Regions from separate parts of the Streptomyces sp. JNUCC 63 genome, predicted to be linked through region 2. Evidence: riboswitches for the same ligand, from Rfam matches in the RefSeq annotation. Region 2 holds a riboswitch; each other region holds the start of a gene.
What was found. A riboswitch is a leader RNA that binds a small molecule or an ion and turns the genes downstream of it on or off. The one in region 2 is predicted to bind glycine.
Positions count from the first base shown of each region.

Region 1: it holds a riboswitch for glycine, as region 2 does, so the genes downstream of both, gcvP (aminomethyl-transferring glycine dehydrogenase) here and gcvT (glycine cleavage system aminomethyltransferase GcvT) in region 2, are expected to answer to the same signal.
Region 3: it holds a riboswitch for glycine, as region 2 does, so the genes downstream of both, cycA (D-serine/D-alanine/glycine transporter) here and gcvT (glycine cleavage system aminomethyltransferase GcvT) in region 2, are expected to answer to the same signal.

Region 1 covers NZ_CM135963.1:6,630,268-6,637,445, reverse strand. The annotation lists gene modA (molybdate ABC transporter substrate-binding protein) at 1-765, shown strand, start outside; gene modB (molybdate ABC transporter permease subunit) at 762-1,607, shown strand; gene ACX25U_RS30540 (ABC transporter ATP-binding protein) at 1,660-2,751, shown strand; gene gcvP (aminomethyl-transferring glycine dehydrogenase) at 2,830-5,715, opposite strand; glycine riboswitch at 5,892-5,986, opposite strand; gene ACX25U_RS30530 (PRC-barrel domain-containing protein) at 6,100-6,483, shown strand; gene ACX25U_RS30525 (DNA polymerase IV) at 6,497-7,178, opposite strand, start outside.
Region 2 covers NZ_CM135963.1:2,428,827-2,436,004, forward strand. The annotation lists gene ACX25U_RS10885 (ABC transporter substrate-binding protein) at 1-416, opposite strand, end outside; gene ACX25U_RS10890 (ABC transporter permease) at 488-1,495, opposite strand; gene ACX25U_RS10895 (enhanced serine sensitivity protein SseB C-terminal domain-containing protein) at 1,824-2,618, opposite strand; gene ACX25U_RS10900 (enhanced serine sensitivity protein SseB) at 2,914-3,717, opposite strand; gene ACX25U_RS10905 (AAA family ATPase) at 3,721-4,509, opposite strand; glycine riboswitch at 4,687-4,783, shown strand; glycine riboswitch at 4,784-4,899, shown strand; gene gcvT (glycine cleavage system aminomethyltransferase GcvT) at 4,942-6,069, shown strand; gene gcvH (glycine cleavage system protein GcvH) at 6,178-6,555, shown strand; gene glyA (serine hydroxymethyltransferase) at 6,573-7,178, shown strand, end outside.
Region 3 covers NZ_CM135963.1:7,873,654-7,880,831, forward strand. The annotation lists gene ACX25U_RS36535 (DUF305 domain-containing protein) at 259-927, opposite strand; gene ACX25U_RS36540 (LVIVD repeat-containing protein) at 1,026-2,528, shown strand; gene ACX25U_RS36545 (hypothetical protein) at 2,995-3,372, shown strand; partial or broken gene ACX25U_RS36550 (IS630 family transposase) at 3,513-3,656, shown strand; gene ACX25U_RS36555 (MmyB family transcriptional regulator) at 3,662-3,943, shown strand; gene cycA (D-serine/D-alanine/glycine transporter) at 4,393-5,868, opposite strand; glycine riboswitch at 6,153-6,242, opposite strand; glycine riboswitch at 6,243-6,340, opposite strand; gene ACX25U_RS36565 (hypothetical protein) at 6,543-6,830, opposite strand.

The DNA.
Region 1 (7,178 bases), 4.2 Mb from region 2:
GCGGCGCTGCTGGCGCTGAGCGCGTGCTCCTCCTCCAATGGCTCGTCGCCGGGGGACTCCGACTCCTCGGCGAACGGCACACCGAAGCTGTCCGGCACGGTGACCGTCTTCGCCGCCGCCTCGCTGAAGGAGAGCTTCACCACGCTCGGCAAGGAGTTCGAGCAGCAGCATCCTGGCACCGAGGTCACCTTCAGCTTCGGTGGCAGCGACACCCTCGCCGCGAGCATCACCGGCGGCGCCCCCGCCGACGTGTTCGCCGCCGCCAGCGCCAGGACCATGGCGATCGTGACCGACAAGCAGGACGCGGCCGGCACGCCGGTCACCTTCGCCCGCAACCGGCTGGAGATCGCGACCCTGCCGGGCAACCCGCACAGGATCTCCTCCCTGAAGGACCTCACCCGGTCCGGCCTGAAGGTCGTCCTGTGCGACAGGACGGCGCCCTGCGGCGCCGCCGCGCAGAAGGCGCTCGCCTCGAGCGGCCTCCACCTCACGCCCGTCTCCTACGAGCAGGACGTCAAGAGTGCCCTGACCAAGGTGGAGCTGAAGGAGGCCGACGCGGCAGTCGTCTACAAGACCGACGTGAAGGCGGCCGGTGACAGGGTGCGGGGTGTGGAGTTCCCCGAGTCGGCCGAGGCCGTCAACGACTACCCGATCACCCTGCTCGAGAACGCGCCCAACGCCACGGCGGCCGAGGCGTTCATCCGGCTGGTGACGTCCGCCGAGGGCCAGAAGGTGCTGAGCCGGGCAGGATTCCTCGAGCCATGACGGAGTTGGACCGGTCCCGCACCGTGACCCCGGAGAACGGATCACGGCGCGGCCGCACCCGCCGAGGCGTGCCACTGCCCCTGATGCTCCCGGCCCTGGCGGGCCTGGCCTTCCTGCTGCTGCCGCTGCTCGCCCTGCTGGTCCGGGCTCCCTGGCGCAGCCTGCCGGAGCAGCTGACCAGCGCCGAGGTGTGGCAGGCCCTCCAGCTGTCCCTGGTCAGCGCCACCGCCGCCACCGCCGTGAGCCTCGTCCTCGGAGTCCCGCTGGCCTGGCTGCTGGCCCGTACGGAGTTCCCCGGGCGCGGGCTGGTACGGGCCCTGGTGACACTGCCGCTCGTGCTGCCCCCGGTGGTGGGCGGTGTGGCCCTGCTGCTGGCACTGGGCCGGGGCGGCGTCGTCGGGCAGTGGCTGGACGCCTGGTTCGGGATCACGCTGCCGTTCACCACCGCCGGGGTGGTGGTCGCGGAGGCGTTCGTGGCCATGCCGTTCCTCGTCATCAGCGTCGAGGGCACGCTGCGGGCCGCCGACCCGCGCTACGAGGAGGCGGCCACCACGCTGGGCGCCTCCCGCTTCACCGCGTTCCGCCGGGTCACCCTGCCGCTGATCGCGCCCGGCATCGCCGCGGGCGCCGTGCTCGCCTGGGCGCGGGCGCTCGGCGAGTTCGGCGCGACGATCACGTTCGCGGGCAACTTCCCCGGCCGTACGCAGACCATGCCGCTGGCGGTCTACCTGGCCCTGCAGAACGACCCGGCCGCCGCGATCGCCCTGAGCCTGGTGCTGCTGGCGGTGTCGATCGCGGTACTGGCGGGTCTGCGGGACCGTTGGATGACGGCCTCCACATGACCACGACTCTGCTCCCGATCATGATCCGCCCCGCATCCAGGACGAACGCCCCATGACCGACATCGACGAGACCCCGGCCGGCATCCGTGCCCAGGGCCTGCCCGGCCAGGGCCTGGACGCCCGCCTCGTCGTCGACCGCGGCACCTTCCGCCTCGACGTGGCCCTGACCGCCGCCCCCGGGGACGTCCTCGCGCTGCTCGGCCCGAACGGCGCCGGCAAGACCACGGCCCTGCGCGCTCTCGCCGGTCTGGTCCCGCTCACCGCCGGGCACCTGCGCCTGGACGGCGCCGCCCTGGACCGTACGCCGCCCGAGGCGCGGCCCGTCGGGGTCGTCTTCCAGGACTACCTGCTCTTCCCGCACCTGTCCGCCCTGGACAACGTGGCGTTCGGACCGCGCTGCCAGGGCGCGACCAAGGCCGAGGCCCGCGCGCAGGCCGCCGAGTGGCTGGCCCGCATGGGCCTGGCCGGCCACGCCGGTGCCAAGCCCCGCCGTCTGTCCGGCGGCCAGGCCCAGCGCGTGGCCCTCGCCCGCGCCCTGGCCACCCGGCCCCGGCTGCTGCTCCTCGACGAGCCGCTCGCCGCGCTCGACGCCCGTACCCGCCTGGAGATCCGCGCTCAGCTCCGGCGGCACCTCGCCGAGTTCGAGGCCGTGGCCGTTCTGGTCACCCACGACCCGCTGGACGCGATGGTGCTGGCCGACCGGCTGGTCGTCGTCGAGCACGGCCGGGCCGTCCAGGAGGGCACCCCGTCCGACATCGCCCGCCGTCCGCGCACGGACTACATCGCGCGGCTGGTCGGCCTGAACCTCTACCGCGGGCAGGCCGACGGGCACACCGTCCGGCTGGAGGCCGGACCCGCCCTCACCACCACCGAGGACCTGTCCGGACCGGTGTTCGTGGCCTTCCCGCCGGGCGCGGTCACCCTCCACCGGGACCGCCCCACCGGCTCCAGCGCGCGCAACCTGTGGCGCTGCGAGGTCGCCGGCCTGGAGACCCACGGCGACCAGATCCGCGCGGACCTCACCGGCGCACTCCCCCTCGCCGCCGACCTGACCACGGCGGCCGCCGCCGAACTCGACCTGCACCCGGGTGCGGTGGTCTGGGCGGCCGTCAAGGCGGCGCAGACGCACGCCTACCCGGCCTGATCCGCCCGCACAGGAAAGGGACCCCGCCCGGCCTCGAAGAAACGGCCGGGGCGGGGCCCCTCACGCGTGCTACGGCGCTCAGTCCTCGTACGCGTCCAGCGGCGGGCAGGAGCAGACCAGGTTCCGGTCGCCGAAGGCCTGGTCGATACGGCGCACCGGCGGCCAGTACTTGTCGGCGGCCGAGACACCGGCCGGGAAGACGGCCTCCTCACGGCTGTAGGCGTGCTCCCACCGGCCGCCCAGTGCGGAGGCGGTGTGCGGGGCGTTCCGCAGCGGGTTGTCGTCCGCGGGCCACTCGCCGGAGGCGACCTTCTCGATCTCGACGCGGATCGCGATCATCGCCTCGCAGAACCGGTCCAGCTCGGCCAGGTCCTCGGACTCGGTGGGCTCGATCATGAGCGTGCCGGCCACCGGGAAGGACATCGTCGGCGCGTGGAAACCGTAGTCGATCAGCCGCTTGGCGATGTCGTCCACGGTCACGCCGGTCGCCTTGGTCAGCGGCCGCAGGTCGATGATGCACTCGTGCGCGACCAGGCCGCCGGGGCCGGTGTAGAGCACCGGGTAGTGCGGCTCGAGGCGCTTGGCGACGTAGTTGGCGGACAGGACGGCCACCTGCGTGGCCCGCTTGAGGCCCTCGCCGCCCATCAGACGGACGTACGCCCAGGAGATGGGCAGGATGCCCGCCGAGCCCCACGGGGCGGCCGAGACCGGGCCGACCCCGGTCTCGGGACCGGCCTCGGGCTGCAGCGGGTGGTTGGGCAGGTACGGCGCCAGGTGGGAGCGTACGGCCACCGGGCCGACGCCCGGACCGCCGCCGCCGTGCGGGATGCAGAACGTCTTGTGCAGGTTCAGGTGGGAGACGTCGCCGCCGAAGTGGCCCGGCTTGGCGAGGCCGACCAGCGCGTTGAGGTTGGCGCCGTCGACGTACACCTGGCCGCCGGCCTCGTGGACCTGCGCGCAGATGTCGGCGACGTGCTCCTCGAACACGCCGTGCGTGGACGGGTAGGTGATCATCAGCACCGCGAGCTCGTCACGGTACTGCTCGATCTTCGCCCGCAGGTCCTCGACGTCGATCTCACCGTCCTCGGCGGTCCTGACGACGACGACCTTCATGCCGGCCATCACGGCGCTGGCGGCGTTGGTGCCGTGCGCGGAGGACGGGATGAGGCAGACCGTGCGCTGCTCGTCGCCGCCTGCACGGTGGTATCCGCGCACGGCGAGCAGACCGGCCAGCTCGCCCTGGGAGCCGGCGTTCGGCTGCAGGGAGACCTTGTCGTAGCCGGTGACCTCGGCGAGACGGTCCTCCAGCTCCCGGATGAGCGTGAGGTAGCCCTGCGCCTGCTCGGCGGGCGCGAAGGGGTGCAGTCCGCCGAACTCCGGCCAGGTGATCGGCTCCATCTCCGTGGTCGCGTTGAGCTTCATGGTGCAGGAGCCCAGCGGGATCATGCCGCGGTCGAGCGCGTAGTCGCGGTCGGCGAGCCGGCGCAGGTAGCGCAGCATCGCGGTCTCGGAGCGGTGCTGGTGGAAGACGGGATGGGTGAGGTAGTCGTCGGTGCGCAGCAGCGCCTCGGGCAGCGCCTCCTCGGCCGCGGCGTCCAGCGCCTCGATGTCGCCCTCGACGCCGAAGGCGGTCCACACGGCGCTCAGCTGCTCCCGCACGGTGGTCTCGTCGCAGGCGATCGAGACGTGGTCGGCGTCGACGAGGCGCAGGTTGACGCCGCCCTCGCGCGCGGCGGCGACGACCTCGGCGGCCCGCCCCTCGGCCTTGACGGTCAGCGTGTCGAAGTAGGCGCCGTGGACGAGTTCGGCACCGCCGGCCTTGAGTCCCTCGGCGAGGACCGTGGCGTAGCGGTGGGTGCGCCGGGCGATGCCCTTCAGGCCCTCGGGGCCGTGGTGGACGGCGTACATGCCGGCCATGACGGCGAGCAGCACCTGGGCGGTGCAGATGTTGCTGGTGGCCTTCTCCCGGCGGATGTGCTGCTCACGGGTCTGCAGGGCGAGGCGGTAGGCCTTGTCGCCGTCGGCGTCGACGGAGACGCCGACCAGGCGGCCGGGCAGGCTGCGGGCGAACTTCTCGTGCACCGCCATGTAGCCGGCGTGCGGGCCGCCGAAGCCCATCGGCACGCCGAAGCGCTGGGTCGTGCCGACCGCGATGTCCGCGCCCAGCTCGCCCGGCGACTTCAGCAGCGTGAGGGCGAGCAGGTCGGCGGCGACGGTGACCAGGGCGCCCAGTTCGTGTGCCTGGTCGATGACGGGCTTCAGGTCGCGTACGGCACCGGAGGCGCCCGGGTACTGCAGGAGTACGCCGTTGATCTCGCGTTCGGCGATGTCCGCCGGGATGCCCTCGGTCAGGTCGGCGACGACGACCTCGACGCCGGTCGGCTCGGCGCGGGTCTGGATGACGGCGATGGTCTGCGGCAGCGCGTCCGCGTCGACCAGGAACAGGCCCTTCTTGTTCTTGCCCATGCGCAGGGACAGCGCCATGGCCTCGGCGGCGGCGGTGCCCTCGTCCAGCAGGGAGGCGCCGGAGGTCGGCAGGCCGGTGAGGTCGGCGACCATGGTCTGGAAGTTCAGCAGCGCCTCGAGGCGGCCCTGGGAGATCTCCGGCTGGTACGGGGTGTAGGCGGTGTACCAGGCCGGGTTCTCCATGACGTTGCGCAGGATGACCGGCGGGGTGAAGGTGCCGTAGTAGCCGAGTCCGATCATCGAGCCGAGGACCTGGTTGCGGCCGGCCAGCGAGCGCAGCTCGGCCAGCACCTCGGCCTCGGTGCGGGCGCCCGGCAGGTCGAGCGCGTCGGTGTTCTTGATGACATCGGGCACCGCGGCGGCCGTGAGCTCGTCGAGCGAGCCGTAGCCGACCTGCGCGAGCATCTTGGCCCGCGCCTCCTGGTCGGGCCCGATGTGGCGCTGCTCGAAGGGGATGCCCTGTTCGAGCGCGGAGAGTGGAATGCGCTGGGCGGTCATTGCGGAGGCCTCCTGGTCTGACACGACCTTCGAGGGACACCACGGCACGGGTGCCCCGACGGCCTCCCCCTCTGTCATCTCAACCTGAGAGCTTCACCGGGCCGCCCGCGGGCTCCCGGTTTTCACCGTCGGTGAGAGCGGACACCGTCGACACCCGCTCTGCTTTCCAGAGTGACCTCGTCCGTGCGGTACGTGGGCCTGAGAGATTCCGGGGAGGATTTGCTCCTTCGGCGCCTCCGGTGGTGCCGGAGAGCTCTCCCGCACGGGGTCAGCAGCCGTTGCCAGCGTACCAGCGGGGCGGGCGCCGGGGCCTTCGAGTGGCCGTCGTGCTGATTGTGCTCTTTCGTAGTGCTTACGGATGAGCTGCGACCATGTGGAGGGACCGTGCAGACCGAGATCGATCCGCGCAACCTGATCGGCCGCAAGGCGTTCGATCGCAATGGCCACAAGATCGGCACGGTGGACGAGGTCTACCTCGACGACGCGACCGGTGTCCCGGAGTGGGCGGCCATACGCACCGGCCTGTTCTCCCGGGACGCCTTCGTGCCCCTGGAGCCCAGCGAGCTGGTCGAGGGCACTCTGCGAGTCCCCTTCGACCGCTCCCTGGTCAAGGAGGCCCCCGACTTCGGCGTGGGCCGCCATCTCTCCCCCGCGCAGGAACTGCAGCTCTACCACCACTACGGCCTGGACGTCGCCCCTCCCCCCTCCTTCCCGGACCGCGACTTCGGCAACCTGGCGGGCTCCGGCTCGGGCCCGGACGAGACCTGACACCCGAGCCGCGTCAGCCCCCTTTGACGGCAGCCTCCGAGGACACGTGACCGCCTGCCCCGTCCCCCGGCCCCGACAGCGCCGTGCCCCTGGGTCCGGGGGGTATGCGGTGCACCAGAGGGAGAGGATCCGCCGGTTCCAGGTCCGGGTCGTCGGTGGGGAAGGTCCGTATCCGGCCCGGCGGGGAGCCGGGGGTCTCGAAGCGGACGGTGACGCGGCCGAGGCCGCTGCCCTGGACCCAGCCGTGGCCGTACTCGGCGTGCCGTACGTCGTGGCCGGAGGGCCAGCGCCGCTCGGCGGGGGCCGGCTGGTCCGCTACCGGCTCCTGCCCCGGCTCTTCGACGGGGCTCTCGGCCTCCGCGCCCGCCGCCTGGGCGAACAGGTCCTCCTGGGTGTAGTCGGCGAGCCCGGACACGCCCACGCCGAGCAGCCGTACGCCGCCCGTGGTGTCCACGGAGTCCAGCAGCCGGGCAGCCGCCTCCCGCACCACCGCGGGGTCGTCCGTGGGCCCGCGCAGGGTCTCGGACCGGGTCAGGGTGGAGAAGTCGTAGCGGCGCACCTTCAGCACGATGGTGCGCCCCGACAGCCCGGCCGCGCGCAGCCGCCGTACGCACCGGTCGGCGAGCCGCCGCACCTCCATGCCCACCCGGGTCCGGTCGTGGATGTCCACGTCGTAGGTGTCCTCGACCGACACC
Region 2 (7,178 bases):
CCGTCGCGCAGCGTGTACGTGTAGGTCTTGCCGCCGTCGGTGACCTTGGCGAGATCCGTGGCGAGGTCCGGGGTCACCTGGGCGCCGGCCTTGCCGGGCTCCGCCTTGTTCGTGACCAGCTGGCGGCTGTAGTAGCGGGCGAAGTTCCACATCATGCCGTAGTAGCCGCGCGTGGTGTCCCACGAGTCCGCGTCCTGGGCGGCACCGAACTTCAGCGTGCCGCCCTTCTTGGCCAGCGAGGCCTGGGCGACCTTGTTGTTGGCTGCGTCGAAGCCGGCGGCACCGCTCTTCGAACCGCCGCCGCCGTTGTCGTCCTTGCCACCGCCGCCGCACGCCGCCGTGGTCAGCAGCGCGGCGACCACGGCCGCAGCGGCCATGGCCTGCTTGCGCCGCCCTGAGGTGCGTTGGGTAGTCACGATCTCGGATCCTCCGGATTAGATGAGAGACCCCGTGTAAGTGCCACGGGGACGCTTGGGGGTAAGGCGGTTCAGCGGGAGCCCTTCGGGTCCAGCGCGTCCCGCACGCCGTCGCCGAAGAGGTTGAAGGCAAGGACGGTGATGAAGATCGCCACACCGGGGACCACCATGTACATGGGGTCCGCCTCGTAGTAGTCGATCGCGTTCGAGAGCATCTGCCCCCAGGAGGCGGTCGGCGGCTTGACGCCCACGCCGAGGAAGCTGAGGGCGGCCTCGGTCAGGATGTTGGTCGGGATCATCATCGTCGTGTACACGATGATGGGCGCAACGAGGTTGGGCAGCAGCTCCTTGAACAGGATGTAGAAGCGTCCGGCGCCGAGCGAGCGCGCGGCCTCCACGTACTCACGTTCGCGCAGCGAGAGCGTCTGGCCGCGCACCACGCGTCCGATGTAGGGCCAGCCGAAGAAGCCGATGACGAGGATCATCACGAAGACCCGCACGCCTGTGCCGGTCAGGCCGAGCATCGCGTTCGGCATGACGGAGACCAGCGCGATGATGAACAGCAGTTGCGGGAAGGCGAGCAGGCCGTCCATCACACGGCTGATGACCGCGTCCACCCAGCCGCCGAAGAAGCCGGCGAGGATACCGAGGGCGGTCCCCAGGATGACGGCGACCACGGCGGACAGGAAGCCGACGAGCAGCGAGATCCGGGCGCCGTAGACGATGCGGGCGAAGATGTCGCGGCCGCTGACCGGCTCGACGCCGAGGAGGTGGTCGCCGCTGATGCCGCCGAGGGACCCCTTGGGGGTGCCGAAGAGCGGGTCGATCAGGTCCTCGTGGTGGAGCTCGGGGTCCTGCCCGACGGCGTGGGCGATCAGGGGCGCGAGCAGCGCGACCAGGATGAGGAAGAGCACGACGATGCCGCCCGTCAGGGCGAGTTTGTCCCGTTTGAGGCGCTCCCAGGCGATCCGGCCCAGGGAGCGCCCCTGGACGGCCTTCGCGCCGGTCGTCGCTACCGCCGCTTCGTCGACCGCGCTCGGGGCCGCTTCCGCGGTCGGCTCGTGCAATGGTGCCGTCATCAGGCAGGGACCCCTCTCAACCGGCGGTAGCCGGCCCGCACTTGCCGCTGTGGCGGCGTTGTTCAGTCCGTCGTACACAGGGGCGAAACCCCCTGCTGCGGGAGTCTTCAACGCATCGGCGACCAGTTGCCAGACTTGACGGTGAATGGATGCGTAAACGTGATGCGGGTTAGGGGGTTCCGTTATCCGGACAGTGGGTAACGGGGGTCGGACACGGGCGAGTTGGGGTATCCCGACACAGAAACGGACCTTCCGCCCTCATCTACGCGCGAAGAAAAGGCTCGCCCGGGGGAAGCCCTGCCGTCGGTCCGGCCCGGATGACGGTATGTCAGTAGCCGCCCCGCGCCGGCGGGTACCCGTAGCCGGTCGCCGGGGCCTGGGCCGGGGATGCGTGGCTCTCGCGGTCGTAGAACGGGCGGGAGTTGGCACGCAGCCACATCGCGACCGGGTCGTACTCGTCGGACATCGCGACGGTCGACACCGGCAGCCCGTCCGGAACGGCGCCGATGGACTGCTGCATCATCGCGCGCACCGAGTCGACGGCGGCCGGCGAGGTGTCGTACACGTCCAGGCCGATGGCGAGGTACGGCGCTCCGAGCGCCGGCTGCACCCAGGCGCGGCGCAGCGAGCGGACCGCCGGGGTGCGGTGGGCGTTCTGCGTGAGCAGGGCGTAGAACTGCGGGACCTCGACGGCCGGTTCGGACAGGCTGAGCGGCCCCGCCGGCTGGCGGTCCAGACCGGTGGCGATGCGGCGCAGGTCGAGCCAGGGGATGCCGACACCGCCGCCCGGGGCGTGCGGGTTCAGCCAGAGACCGTAGTGGTCGGGATAGAGGGTGCGGGCCACGTCGAGGCCGTCCACCACCTCGTACGACCGCATCCAGCCGCTGGCCGACAGCTCCTGGGCGGAGGTCACGCAGGGCGCGTAGCCGTGGCCGTCGACCTCCATGCGCCCGTACTGGGCGTCGGGGGAACCCGCCTGACCGTGCCACAGCAGCATCCAGATCTGGCCGGAGGACGGCGTCGCCAGTGCGCGCAGCAGCGCCTCGTAGGCGTCGTAACGCCCGGGCGTCACCTGGCGCAGCGTCTGCTCGACCTGCCCGGCCGTCGTGCCGCTGGCGCTCACGCTCACCTTTTGTACCGCCCCTCCACGAACCCCTCGACGAGCTGTGCACCTAGTGCCCGCGACCGGAAGGGTCCGCCGGAAAGCTCGCGGCGTCCGGTGCGGTGCGTCGCAAGGCGGAGCACCGCCCGCGTACTGGATGTACTCGGGTGGTGCGACAACGCGGCGAGGCACCGTGCCGGGCGTCGCGAGCCGGTGAACCCTTCCGGTCGCAGCACTAGCTTAAGGCCGCCTGCGAACTCGGTACCTGTTGCCGTTTTTGCGGCCGTGGGCCGCTCGTGGCCGCCCGCGGGTGCCCTCAGTGGGCGTGCTGGTAGAACGGCCGGACCTTTTCCCTCATCCAGTCGGCCACCGGGTCCTGGGTCACGTCCAGGAGGACCAGGTTGACCGGCCACGTGACCGGGGACTTGGCCAGGGCACGGCCCAGGGCGTCCAGGGGGCGGGCCAGCAGGTCGCCCTCCTGGTGGGACAGTTCGACGCCTATGAACATGACCGGGTCGGCCGTCTCGATGGCGGCCAGGCAGCGGCGGGCGGTGCTGACCACTCCTGCTTCGGCGAACTCGGCGGAGGCGGCGGAGAGGAAGTCCACCGGGTCGTCCTGCCAGTCGGGTTCGAAGAGGCGGACGCGGCCGCCGCTCGCCGGGCCGTCCAGTGGGGTGCGGCCCGCCCGGCACAGCTCGGCCACGGCCGGCGGCGGCAGCGGGATGCCGACCATGCCGTCCGGGTTGACGGCGATGCCGACCTGCGGGGGCAGTCCGCGCGCGAACTCGACGGCGGGCGCGATGGTGTACGCCATGTGCGAGCCGACGACCCGACGGAGCTGTTCCTCGGAGCTGAAGACCGGCACGTACGCCTGGCCGTCGACCTCCAGCGTGGGCAGGTCGAGCGGCCCGCTGTGCGGGCCGCCGCCGTTGGGCAGGGGAACCCAGAGGAAGCTGCGGCCGAGGACCTCGATGATCCGGCCGCCGGCCGACGGGACGCCGAGGGAGGCCGACAGCACCTCCTCCAGCTCGTTGCCGGGCCAACCGCCGTGCGGGTGGGGGTGCGCCTGTGCCGGGAAGTCCGGAGAAGAGTCCGCGGAGAAGTCCGCCGGGAAGTCCATCTGCTACCGCCTGCTGGGAACCACTGTGGTGACCGGAAGGCTATCGGGTACAGGGACGAACTCGATCCGCCGCAGGACCGCCGCGGCCTCGCGGTCCAGCAGGACCGCCGAGCCGCAGCCCTTCGGCGTCTCGCCCCGCCGCAGCGCGCGCAGCAGGCGGGCCACTGCCCGGCGGTGGCGCCGGAAGGCGTACGGCGAGACGCCGCGGCCGCGTTCCCGCTGGCCCGCCAGGGCGGTGCCGGGGGCGACGTCCAGCAGGAGCAGGTGCAGGGTGCCGCCACGGCGACGGGCGGCGCGGGCCAGCCAGGCGCGGACCCAGGGCTGTGTGCCGCAGTCGTGGACCACGACCGGGTCGCCGGAGCGCAGGACGCGGCGCAGGCCTGCGTAGTGGGCGAGGCGGATCAGGGGGCGGTAGAGGGCGTAGGGCAGGTACGGCGCCAGACGGGCGTCCCAGCGGTCGCGGGTGTCCTGGGAGTCGATCCGCGCGCCGCGCACCGCACGCCGCATCAACGTCGACTTGCCACCGCCGGGCAGCCCGGTGACGACGACCAGGTCCCCCGGCCCGAACCACAGCACGCGCACGCCACGTCCGCCCCCTCCACGCAAGTCACGAACGGCGGGCGGGGACCGCCGCGGCCGGGAGCGGGTCTCCTCGGGCACCGCGACGACCTGTCCGGGCTTCGGGAGGGGCCGCGCGGGCTTCGGCTCGGCGAGCGCCCGCCCCGGCAGCGGGGCGTGCTCCTCGGGTGCGGCGAGGGGCTGGGGCGTCGTGTGTGCCGTAGGCCTGTTCACCGTCGTCGTCCTCCCCAGGGGTGGTCATGGTCCGTCTCCCCGCCGAGCGTAAAGAGAAGGTAATGGACGAGCCTCGCGTTTCCGTGCGCGTACTGCCACAGGCCCGTCACAGATGTGGTCCTGCCGCGAGCGGGCCGGGCGTGCAATGATGGGCGCGGCAACTGCATACCGGCCGCTTGAATCCGCGCGGGAGAGCCCCCAGCCGTGTCGCTGGGGCGCCGAAGGAGCAAGTCCCTCCCTTGAATCTCTCAGGCACCGTTACCGCGCGGGCGAGGCACATCTGAAAAGCGGGCCGCTGACGCAGTGGCTCCACCCAAGGTGCAAGCCGTGACCGTCCGTCCGACGGCGGTCGTGGCGAACCTCTCAGGTTCCGATGACAGATGGGGAGGACATGAGATCCGTCCTCGCCCGTCCTGCCTTGGAGACCGACCGATGAGCAGTACCGAACCCCATCGACTCCGCCATACCGCGCTCGATGCGCTGCACCGCTCGCTCGGCGCGACGATGACCGACTTCGCCGGCTGGGACATGCCGCTGCGCTACGGCTCCGAGCGCGACGAGCACGTCGCCGTGCGCACCAGGGCCGGTCTCTTCGACCTCTCCCACATGGGCGAGATCACCGTCACCGGCCCGCAGGCCGCCGCGCTGCTGAACCACGCCCTGGTCGGCAACATCGCCTCGATCGGCCTGGGCCGCGCCCGCTACACCATGATCTGCCGGGTCGACGGCGGCATCCTGGACGACCTGATCGTCTACCGGCCGGCCGAGACCGAGTACCTGGTCGTCGCCAACGCCTCCAACGCCCAGGCGGTCCTCGACGCGCTGACCGAGCGGGCGGCCGGCTTCGACGCCGAGGTCCGCGACGACCGGGACAACTACGCGCTGCTCGCCGTCCAGGGCCCCGAGTCCCTCGCCGTCCTGAAGTCCCTCACCGAGGCCGACCTCGACGGCCTGAAGTACTACTCCGCTCTGCCCGGCATCGTCGCGGGCGTCCCCGCGCTGATCGCCCGCACCGGGTACACCGGCGAGGACGGCTTCGAGCTGTTCGTGGCCCCGGGCGACGCGGAGAAGCTCTGGCAGGCGATCACCGAGGCCGGCGCCCCGGCCGGGCTTGTGCCGTGCGGCCTGTCCTGCCGGGACACGCTGCGCCTGGAGGCCGGCATGCCGCTGTACGGGCACGAGCTGTCGCTCGCGCTGACCCCGTTCGACGCGGGCCTCGGCCGGGTGGTCAAGTTCGACAAGGAGGGCGACTTCGTGGGGCGCGAGGCCCTGCTGGCCGCCGCCGAGCACGCCGCCGCCGAGCCGCCCCGGGTCCTCGTCGGCCTGGTCGCCGAGGGCCGCCGGGTCCCGCGCGCCGGGTACCCGGTCGTCGCCGGCGGCGAGGTGATCGGCGAGGTCACCTCCGGCGCCCCCTCCCCCACCCTGGGCAAGCCGATCGCCATGGCCTACGTCGACGCCTCGCACGCCGCCCCGGGCACGGCGGGTGTCGCGGTGGACATCCGGGGCAGTCACGAGCCGTACGAGGTCGTGGCGCTGCCCTTCTACCAGCGGCAGAAGTGACACCGGCGCAACCGGTCGGAGTGACGTGAGCCGCGTCATCCCTGGTCACGCACATCTTTAGCAGTCCCTCATTCACCAGCACTCCCCGCGTACAGGAGAATTCAGGCCATGAACAACCCCCAGCAGCTGCGCTACAGCAAGGAGCACGAGTGGGTGTCGCCCGTCGAGGACGGCGTCGCCACGATCGGCATCACGGAGTTCGCGGCCAACGCGCTCGGCGATGTCGTCTACGCCCAGCTCCCGGAGGTCGGCGACACGGTGGCCGCGGGCGAGACCTGCGGCGAGCTGGAGTCGACCAAGTCGGTGTCCGACCTGTACTCCCCGGTCAGCGGTGAGGTCACCGCGGTCAACGAGGACGTGGTGAGTGACCCGTCGCTGGTGAACTCCGCGCCCTTCGAGGGCGGCTGGCTGTTCAAGGTGCGCCTCGAGGGCGAGCCGGCCGACCTGCTCTCCGCCGACGAGTACGCCGCCCACACGGCCGGCTGAGGAGCGGAACGAAGCACATGACTGAACAGAAGAACGTTCTCGACACGCCCCTGCACGAGCTCGACCCGGACGTGGCCGCCGCGGTCGACGCCGAGCTGCACCGCCAGCAGTCCACCCTCGAGATGATCGCCTCGGAGAACTTCGCCCCGGTCGCGGTCATGGAGGCCCAGGGCTCGGTCCTCACCAACAAGTACGCCGAGGGCTACCCGGGCCGCCGCTACTACGGCGGCTGCGAGCACGTGGACGTGGTCGAGCAGATCGCCATCGACCGCATCAAGGCGCTGTTCGGCGCCGAGCACGCCAACGTGCAGCCGCACTCCGGTGCCCAGGCCAACGCGGCCGCGATGTTCGCGCTGCTCAAGCCCGGCGACACGATCATGGGTCTGAACCTCGCGCACGGCGGGCACCTGACCCACGGCATGAAGATCAACTTCTCCGGCAAGCTCTACAACGTCGTCCCCTACCACGTGGGCGAGGACGGCCTGGTCGACATGGCCGAGGTGGAGAAGCTGGCCAAGGAGTCCAAGCCGAAGCTGATCGTGGCCGGCTGGTCGGCGTACCCCCGGCAGCTGGACTTCGCCGCGTTCCGCCGGATCGCGGACGAGGTCGGCGCGTACCTCATG
Region 3 (7,178 bases), 5.4 Mb from region 2:
TCCGTCCCCCTCACCTGCGGCGCGCGCTCCTTCGGGAACGGTTCTCGACATCGCCCAGGGCCCGGGACCCGTCTGGTCGTCCTTTCCGCGCGAGCGGAGGTGAGCCGCACGCTGCCGCGTCCACCGACGACGGCTGCCTGGAGCACAGGGGGACTCCTCTCCGTGGGACCGGCCGGCGGGCGCGAGGCGACTCGGCCGCCTCCTCCGTCGCACCGCCGGGTGCCCAGGGGAGAGGCCCGCGGAATGCCATGCCGATCGTCAGGACATCTCACGCAGCCGGCTGATCTCGCTGGTCTGCTGTGCGATCACATCGTTCGCCATCTCCTCGACCTGTACGTTGTTGCCGTCCGAGAGCACCGAGGTGGCCATGGTGATCGCGCCGTCGTGGTGCGTGATCATGAGTTTCAGGAACAGCTCGTCGAAGGCCGCGCCCCGCGCCGCGCGCAGCTGCTTCAGCTGCGCCTCGGTCGCCATGCCGGGCATCGCGGCATGGTCGTGGCTGTGCCCCGAGCCCGCGCCACCACTTGTGTGCCGCGTCCCGCCGTGGTTCTTCAACCACCCCTTCATGGCGTCGATTTCAGGACCCTGACCTGCGGCGATGCGTGAGGCGATCCGCTTCACGCCGCCCGACTCCGCCTGGTGCGCGGCGAGTTCGGTCATCTCCAGCGCCTGGCCGTGGTGGATGATCATCATCTGGACGTACTCGAAGTCCGCCGCATTGGGGGAGTCGTCGGGCATCTCCTTCGCGGCGTCCTCGGCGGACAGGGTCCGGGCGGGCTCACCGGGCTTGCCGGGAGCGATCACCGAGGGAGCGGGCGCGCTCTTCTTTCCCGGGGCGTCCGCGCCCGAGTCGCACCCGCTGACAGCGAGGGCGACAAGGGTGAGAGCGGTGACCGCCCGCCACTTGACACGATCAAAGACTTTCATGACAGGTGCGTCGCCATCTTTTGATCTGTACATGAAAAGTACGATACTGCCGCTGTCCGTGAGCCGTTCCCTTGCGAACGGAGACCAGGGAGGAAACAGTGAACCTGTTGAACAGTCCCCGAACACGGCCCAGACACCTGGGGGTTGTGGCAGCCGCCGCCGGCCTGCTGGCGGCGCTGCTCACGGCCGCTCCGGCCGTGGCGACGCCCGACCCCGGCGACGCCACCACCGCGCCTCAGCGAGTGTCGAAGAGTGAGGCGGCCGAGACCAGAACGGCCATCGCCAACGGCGAGATACCGGCGCCGGACGAGATCGTCCACTCCGACAACATCGAACACCTCGCCAACATCCCCAAGGACGCCCTGCCGGACCTGAACTCCGACCTCGCCTTCCAGGGCAAGTACGCGTTCGCCGGCAACTACGACGGCTTCCGCATCTTCGACATCAGCAACCCGAGGGCTCCCAAGACGGTCTCCCAGGTGCTGTGCCCGGGGTCGCAGAACGACGTGTCCGTCTCCGGGAACCTGCTGTTCCTGTCGACCGACTCCTCACGCAGCGACAACTCCTGCTCGAGCACGACGCAGCCCGCGACCGAGAAGTCGTCGTGGGAGGGCATGAAGGTCTTCGACATCAGCGACAAGAAGAACCCGAAGTACGTCGCGGCCGTCGAGACCAACTGCGGCTCACACACGCACTCCCTCGTTCCCCATGGCCGCAACGTCTACATCTACGTGTCCTCGTACTCCCCGAGCCCGTCGTTCCCCGACTGCCGGCCCCCGCACGACGGCATCTCGATCGTCAAGGTGCCGCGCGACGCTCCCCAGAAGGCCGCGGTAGTCAACTTCGCGGTGCTCTTCCCGGGTGACGGCCCCGACGGTGGCGGCAACCCCGGCGCGCCCACCAACCCGGGCGTCTCCAAGACGACCGGCTGCCACGACATCACCGTGCTGCCGTCGAAGGACCTGGCCGCCGGTGCCTGCATGGGCGACGGCATCCTGATGTCCATCAAGGACCCGGAGCACCCGAAGGTCATCGACCAGGTCCAGGACAACGTCAACTTCGCGTTCTGGCACTCGGCGACCTTCAACCAGACCGCGAAGAAGGTCGTCTTCACCGACGAACTCGGCGGCGGATCCGCCGCGACCTGCAACGCGGCCATCGGCCCGAACCGCGGAGCCGACGGCATCTACGACATCGTCGGCAAGGGCGACCACCGCAAGCTCGTCTTCCGCGGTTACTTCAAGATCCCCCGGCACCAGGCGGACACCGAGAACTGCGTCGCCCACAACGGCTCGCTGATCCCGGTCAGGGGCCGCGACATCATGGTCCAGGCCTGGTACCAGGGCGGCGTCTCGGTCTGGGACTTCACCGACTCGACGAAGCCGAAGGAGATCGGCTACTTCGAGCGCGGCCCGCTCACCACGGACCGGCTGACCGTGGGCGGCTCCTGGTCCGCGTACTACTACAACGGCTACATCTACTCGAACGACATCGCCAAGGGCTTCGATGTGCTCAAGCTCAGCGACCGGCGCACCGACCCGGCCCGAAAGATCCACCTGGACCAGCTGAACGTCCAGACCCAGCCGGACTACTTCGACTGACAGCCCGGCAAAGGCCTGCCGGACTCCGGGCCCAGGAACCCGGAGACGTGGGCAAGCGCTGTGGCACCGGTCCCGCCGGGCGGCTCATCGCCCGGCGGGACACCCAGCTCCCAGTCCAGACCGAAGCAGTGGATGATCCCGCTGACTCCGCTCGGCACCAGGCGAGTGCTCGGGGGAGCGGTTCGCCTTCCCCCGCACTCCCGCGGTCCACGTGGCATGCGGCTGCACGACCCGGCAGACCTTCCCGGTCAAAGCACTGGCAAGAACGCGCGCGTGCTGGTGCAGCCGGCCCCGACCCCGGCTCCGGACACCGACGATTCCCAGCCATCACGTCGTCGAGGAGCATGGCCAGAGGGACGCTGGTGCGATGTCGGTGCGGTGATGAAGAATGCCGCCAGAAAGAGAGATCAACTTTGCCCGTGCTGGGTAAGCGATCTTCAGTCCCGCCTCCAGGAAGGCCACACTGATGCAGTCCGTCCCCCACCCGGCACAGGCCGTCGTCCTGCACTACCGCAGCCGCGCCGTCGCCCCGCTCCGTCCCCTGGGTGTCACGGATGCCGAACTGCTGCGCATCATCTCCGACCCCTGCACACCCGTGTTCCTTACGGTGCACGCGGGCGGACGCCGCAGATACAGCTACTGGCAGCCGTTCGACGCCCACACCGGCAGGGGGAGTTGCTACGTCGCCCTGCCGACTGACGCGTGCGACATACTGCACTCCACCGGACGGATCACGCTGGGCGAGCCGCTCGTCGATCCGGGCAGGACGATCTACCGCATCCGGCCCGCCGACACCCTGGCCGCTCCCCAGCGCTTGGTGCGGACAACGGCCCACGCGGCATGACCGACAGCCGACGCGATCCGTCGGCTGTCGGTCTTCGCCGGGTCGGGCCCCAGCCCTCCAGCCCGAGAGCGAACGCTACCCGTCCTGACCTCGCGACGACGGAGGTGAGGCCCCGGCCGCAAGATCGGATCCTCACCCGTGACCGCGAGGCGGAACTGGACCAGATCGAGGGGGTCCTGGATCGTTTCCCCGACCGGGCGTTCGTCTTCGACGAGTTCGGCCCACTCGGGATCCGGCCCACCGCGGGCCCGGGCTGGGCCGAGCAGAAACGCCCCGACCGGTTGCTCGTCTGCGTGCCCAGGCCGGCACCGCCCCCGACCTCACCACCCTCGTCGGCGAACTCCTCCTCAAAAGCCCCGGCTTCGCCGAACTGTGGGAACGCTACGACGTCGTGGGACGTAGGAGCACCAGCAAGACCCTCCACGGCCCCCAGGTCGTAAGACTCACCCTCACCAGCCGGAGCATGCACCTCGAAGGCACCCCGGGCCGGCGCCTCGGGGTCTACACAGCCGAACCCGGCACCCCCGACTACGACGCCATGCTCCTGCTCGACATGACCGCCACACACTGAGCCGAGTCCGTCCGAGCGGAAGCGCCAAGAACTCGGGTGCGCGGGCAGCAGCCGCCGGCGGATGTGGTCGGCCGTGTGCCGGGCGGTGGCCTTGGCCCGGGTCTCACTGGGACGGGGGCGGGGCCGGGCGGTCACCGTGGTCGGCTTGACCTCGATGCCGTGCGCGGCGGTCTGCTCGGGCAGAACCGCGATGACGGCAAGCCGGGTCCGCGGGCGGTCTCGGCGGCGTGATCGAGTTGTGCGTACGCCGCTTCCGCTGCGAGAACACCGCCTGCCCGGCGGTGACGTTCGCCGAGCCGGTCACGGTCCTGACCACCCCGCACAGCCGGTACACCCCGTTGCCGCGTGGGGCGGTCACATTTCCGCACACCCGAAAGCGAGCGGCGTTCCCAGCAGACGGGAACGCCGCTCGCTTTCAGTGCCGGTCCATGGATTCGGTGGCCGCGATGTCAGTCCTGATGCTCGGCTTCGGTTTCGGAGCGGACGGCAGCCTCATGGGCCAGACGGCGGGGGCGACGGCGGAGCACTGCCCATGCGATGCCGAGGACGACGAACCACACCGGGGTCGCCAGAAGCGCCTGCAGCGTGTCGGACTTCTGGGTCAGTGCCCAGATGAGGAACGCGAAGAACGCGAGCACGACGTAGCACATGGCGATGCCGCCGGGCATCTTGAACGTCGATGCCTCGTGCAGGTGCGGACGGCGCTTGCGGTACACGATGTAGCTGATCAGGATGATCGACCAGACGAACATGAACAGCACGGCGGAGACGGTGGTCACCAAGGTGAATGCCTCGATGATCGAGTTGTCCGTGGCGAGCATGACCACACCGGCGAGCAGGAACACCCCGGACAGGAACAGGGCGTTGGCCGGGACTTTCCTGGAGGTGAGTCGGCCGAATCGCGCCGGGGCGTCGCCCTCCTGGGCCAGCCCGTAGACCATCCGTGAGGTGGAGTAGATGCCCGAGTTCGCTGACGAGGCGGCCGAGGTCAGCACGACGAAGTTGATCACCGAGGCGGCGACCCCGAGGCCGGCGAGGGTGAACATCACGACGAACGGGCTGCGGTCCGCGCTGATCTCGCGCCAGGGCGTGACCGACATGATCACGACCAGCGCGACCACGTAGAACAGCATCACACGCACCGGGATCGAGTTGATCGCCTTGGGCAGGTTCCGTTCCGGGTTCTTGGTCTCGGCCGCGGTGGTGCCGACCAGTTCGATGCCGACGAAGGCGAAGGTCGCGATCTGGAAACCCGCGACGAATCCCATGGGACCGGTGGGGAAGAAGCCGCCGTCGTTCCAGAGGTTGGAGAAGCCTGCGGCGGCGCCCCCGGGCGCCTGGAAGTGGTTGAACACCATGCCGAGCCCGACGACGATCAGCGCCACGATCGCGACGATCTTGATCAGTGCGAACCAGAACTCGGTCTCGCCGAACGCCTTCACGGTGGGCAGGTTCAGGACGATCAGCACGACGACCGCGGCCAGCGCCGGTATCCACAGCGCAAGGCCGTGCCACCAGTACGACACGTATCCGGAGATCGCGATGACGTCGGCGATGCCGGTGACGATCCAACAGAACCAGTAGGTCCAGCCGGTGAAGAAGCCGGCCCACGGGCCGAGCAGGTCGGCCGCGAAGTCGGCGAAGGACTTGTAGCGCAGGTTGGACAGCAGCAGCTCGCCCATCGCCCGCATCACGAAGAACAGCATCACGCCGATGATCATGTAGACAAAGATCACCGAGGGGCCGGCCAGCGAGATCGTCTTGCCCGACCCCATGAACAGGCCGGTTCCGATCGCACCACCGATCGCGATGAGCTGGATGTGCCGGTTGGACAACTGCCGGGAAAGATGCTGCTCGCCCCCGGGCGGGGGCGTCGATCCGGACACCGGCAAGGTGGTCAGGCCGGTGTCACTGCTTTCAGACATCAGGGAGCAAACCTCATGGATCTCAAGACGCGTGCGGGCACGCGATAGGGGTGTCTCGGAAAGTGACCGCGCGCACAGGCGACGAACGGGCAGGATGATCCTGTGCGCGGACATGCGGCAGCCGACCGGAACGGTGCCGGACACGCTGAACACGCCCACGCGGAAAGCCGAAAATCAGCCCGGAAGTCGGCAGACGGGCGGCGGTAAGGGGGGAGGCAGCGGGACAGCCATCGGGGGCTCCTCGAGTGTCGAGCACGGGCGGTGCCCGTGCGGCCGAGTGAGCCTCCCCCTCTGTCATGGGCCTGAGAGCTTCACCGCGCGGAGCGCGGCTTGCACCGTGGGCGAGGCGCGTGAGCGCCTGCTTTCCAGAGTCGCCTGCCCGAGCGGTAGGGGTGCCTGAGAGTTTCCGGGGAGGTGTTGCTCCTTCGGCGCCCGGGTCTGGCTGACTCGGTACTCTCCCGCTGCGGGGTGAACGGCGATGTGCGGTGAGACTAGGACCACATCAGCGACCGGTCAAGGGACCGGCCGAATGCTGGACGTTGCTTTCGAGTAGTTTCGAGTGGTACGGCACTCGCCTTCAAGGGATGGCGTTTGTGCAGCTCAAGGCGTATGTCCTCATCGTGGTTCTTGATCGCTTTCCGTGCCGGAACCACGCAGGGTCACCACGACCGCGATCATGAACGGCCTCGCGCCGCGAAGGTCCGCCCGCGTGGCCACACCACGACTGAGACAGGCCGGTACCGGTGGTCCAGCGTGTTGCCGTAGTTGCCCATGTAGCCCTCGTACTGGGAGTCATAGGGCGTCAGGTCCGCGCTCGGGGTGCTGGCGCAAGCCTCGTAGTCGTGGACGTGCAGCGAGATCTGCTCGCCGCCGGTGCCGTCCGGGCCGGTCCACCAGCCGAGGGTGATCTCGTCGTCGATCAGGTCGCCGGACCCCCGGCTCCGGAACGCAGCCAGGTGCACCGGGAGAACACGGCCGGCATACGGGCGGCACGGCGCGCCGGTAGCGTGCCGAAGAGAACGAGCAGTAGACGAAGGGGAAGACCGCGGCGGCGGCCTGCAGTGCGTCGCCGACGGTTTCGGGGGGAGTCGTCCAGGTCCATCAGCGCGCGGGTGACCCGGTCCCGGTCCGCGCCGGACCGTTCGCCGGCATGTTCCCAGGACACCCGGCAGCCCGGACGCGTCTCACATCTTGATATGAGGCGACTGGTAAATGAGATTCTTGACATCGTTACCATGCCCGCACCGTTCGCGCAGCCGTTTCTCGAAGGGAAACGCGTGCCGTCGTGCGGGCCGTCGGCCCGTACCGCC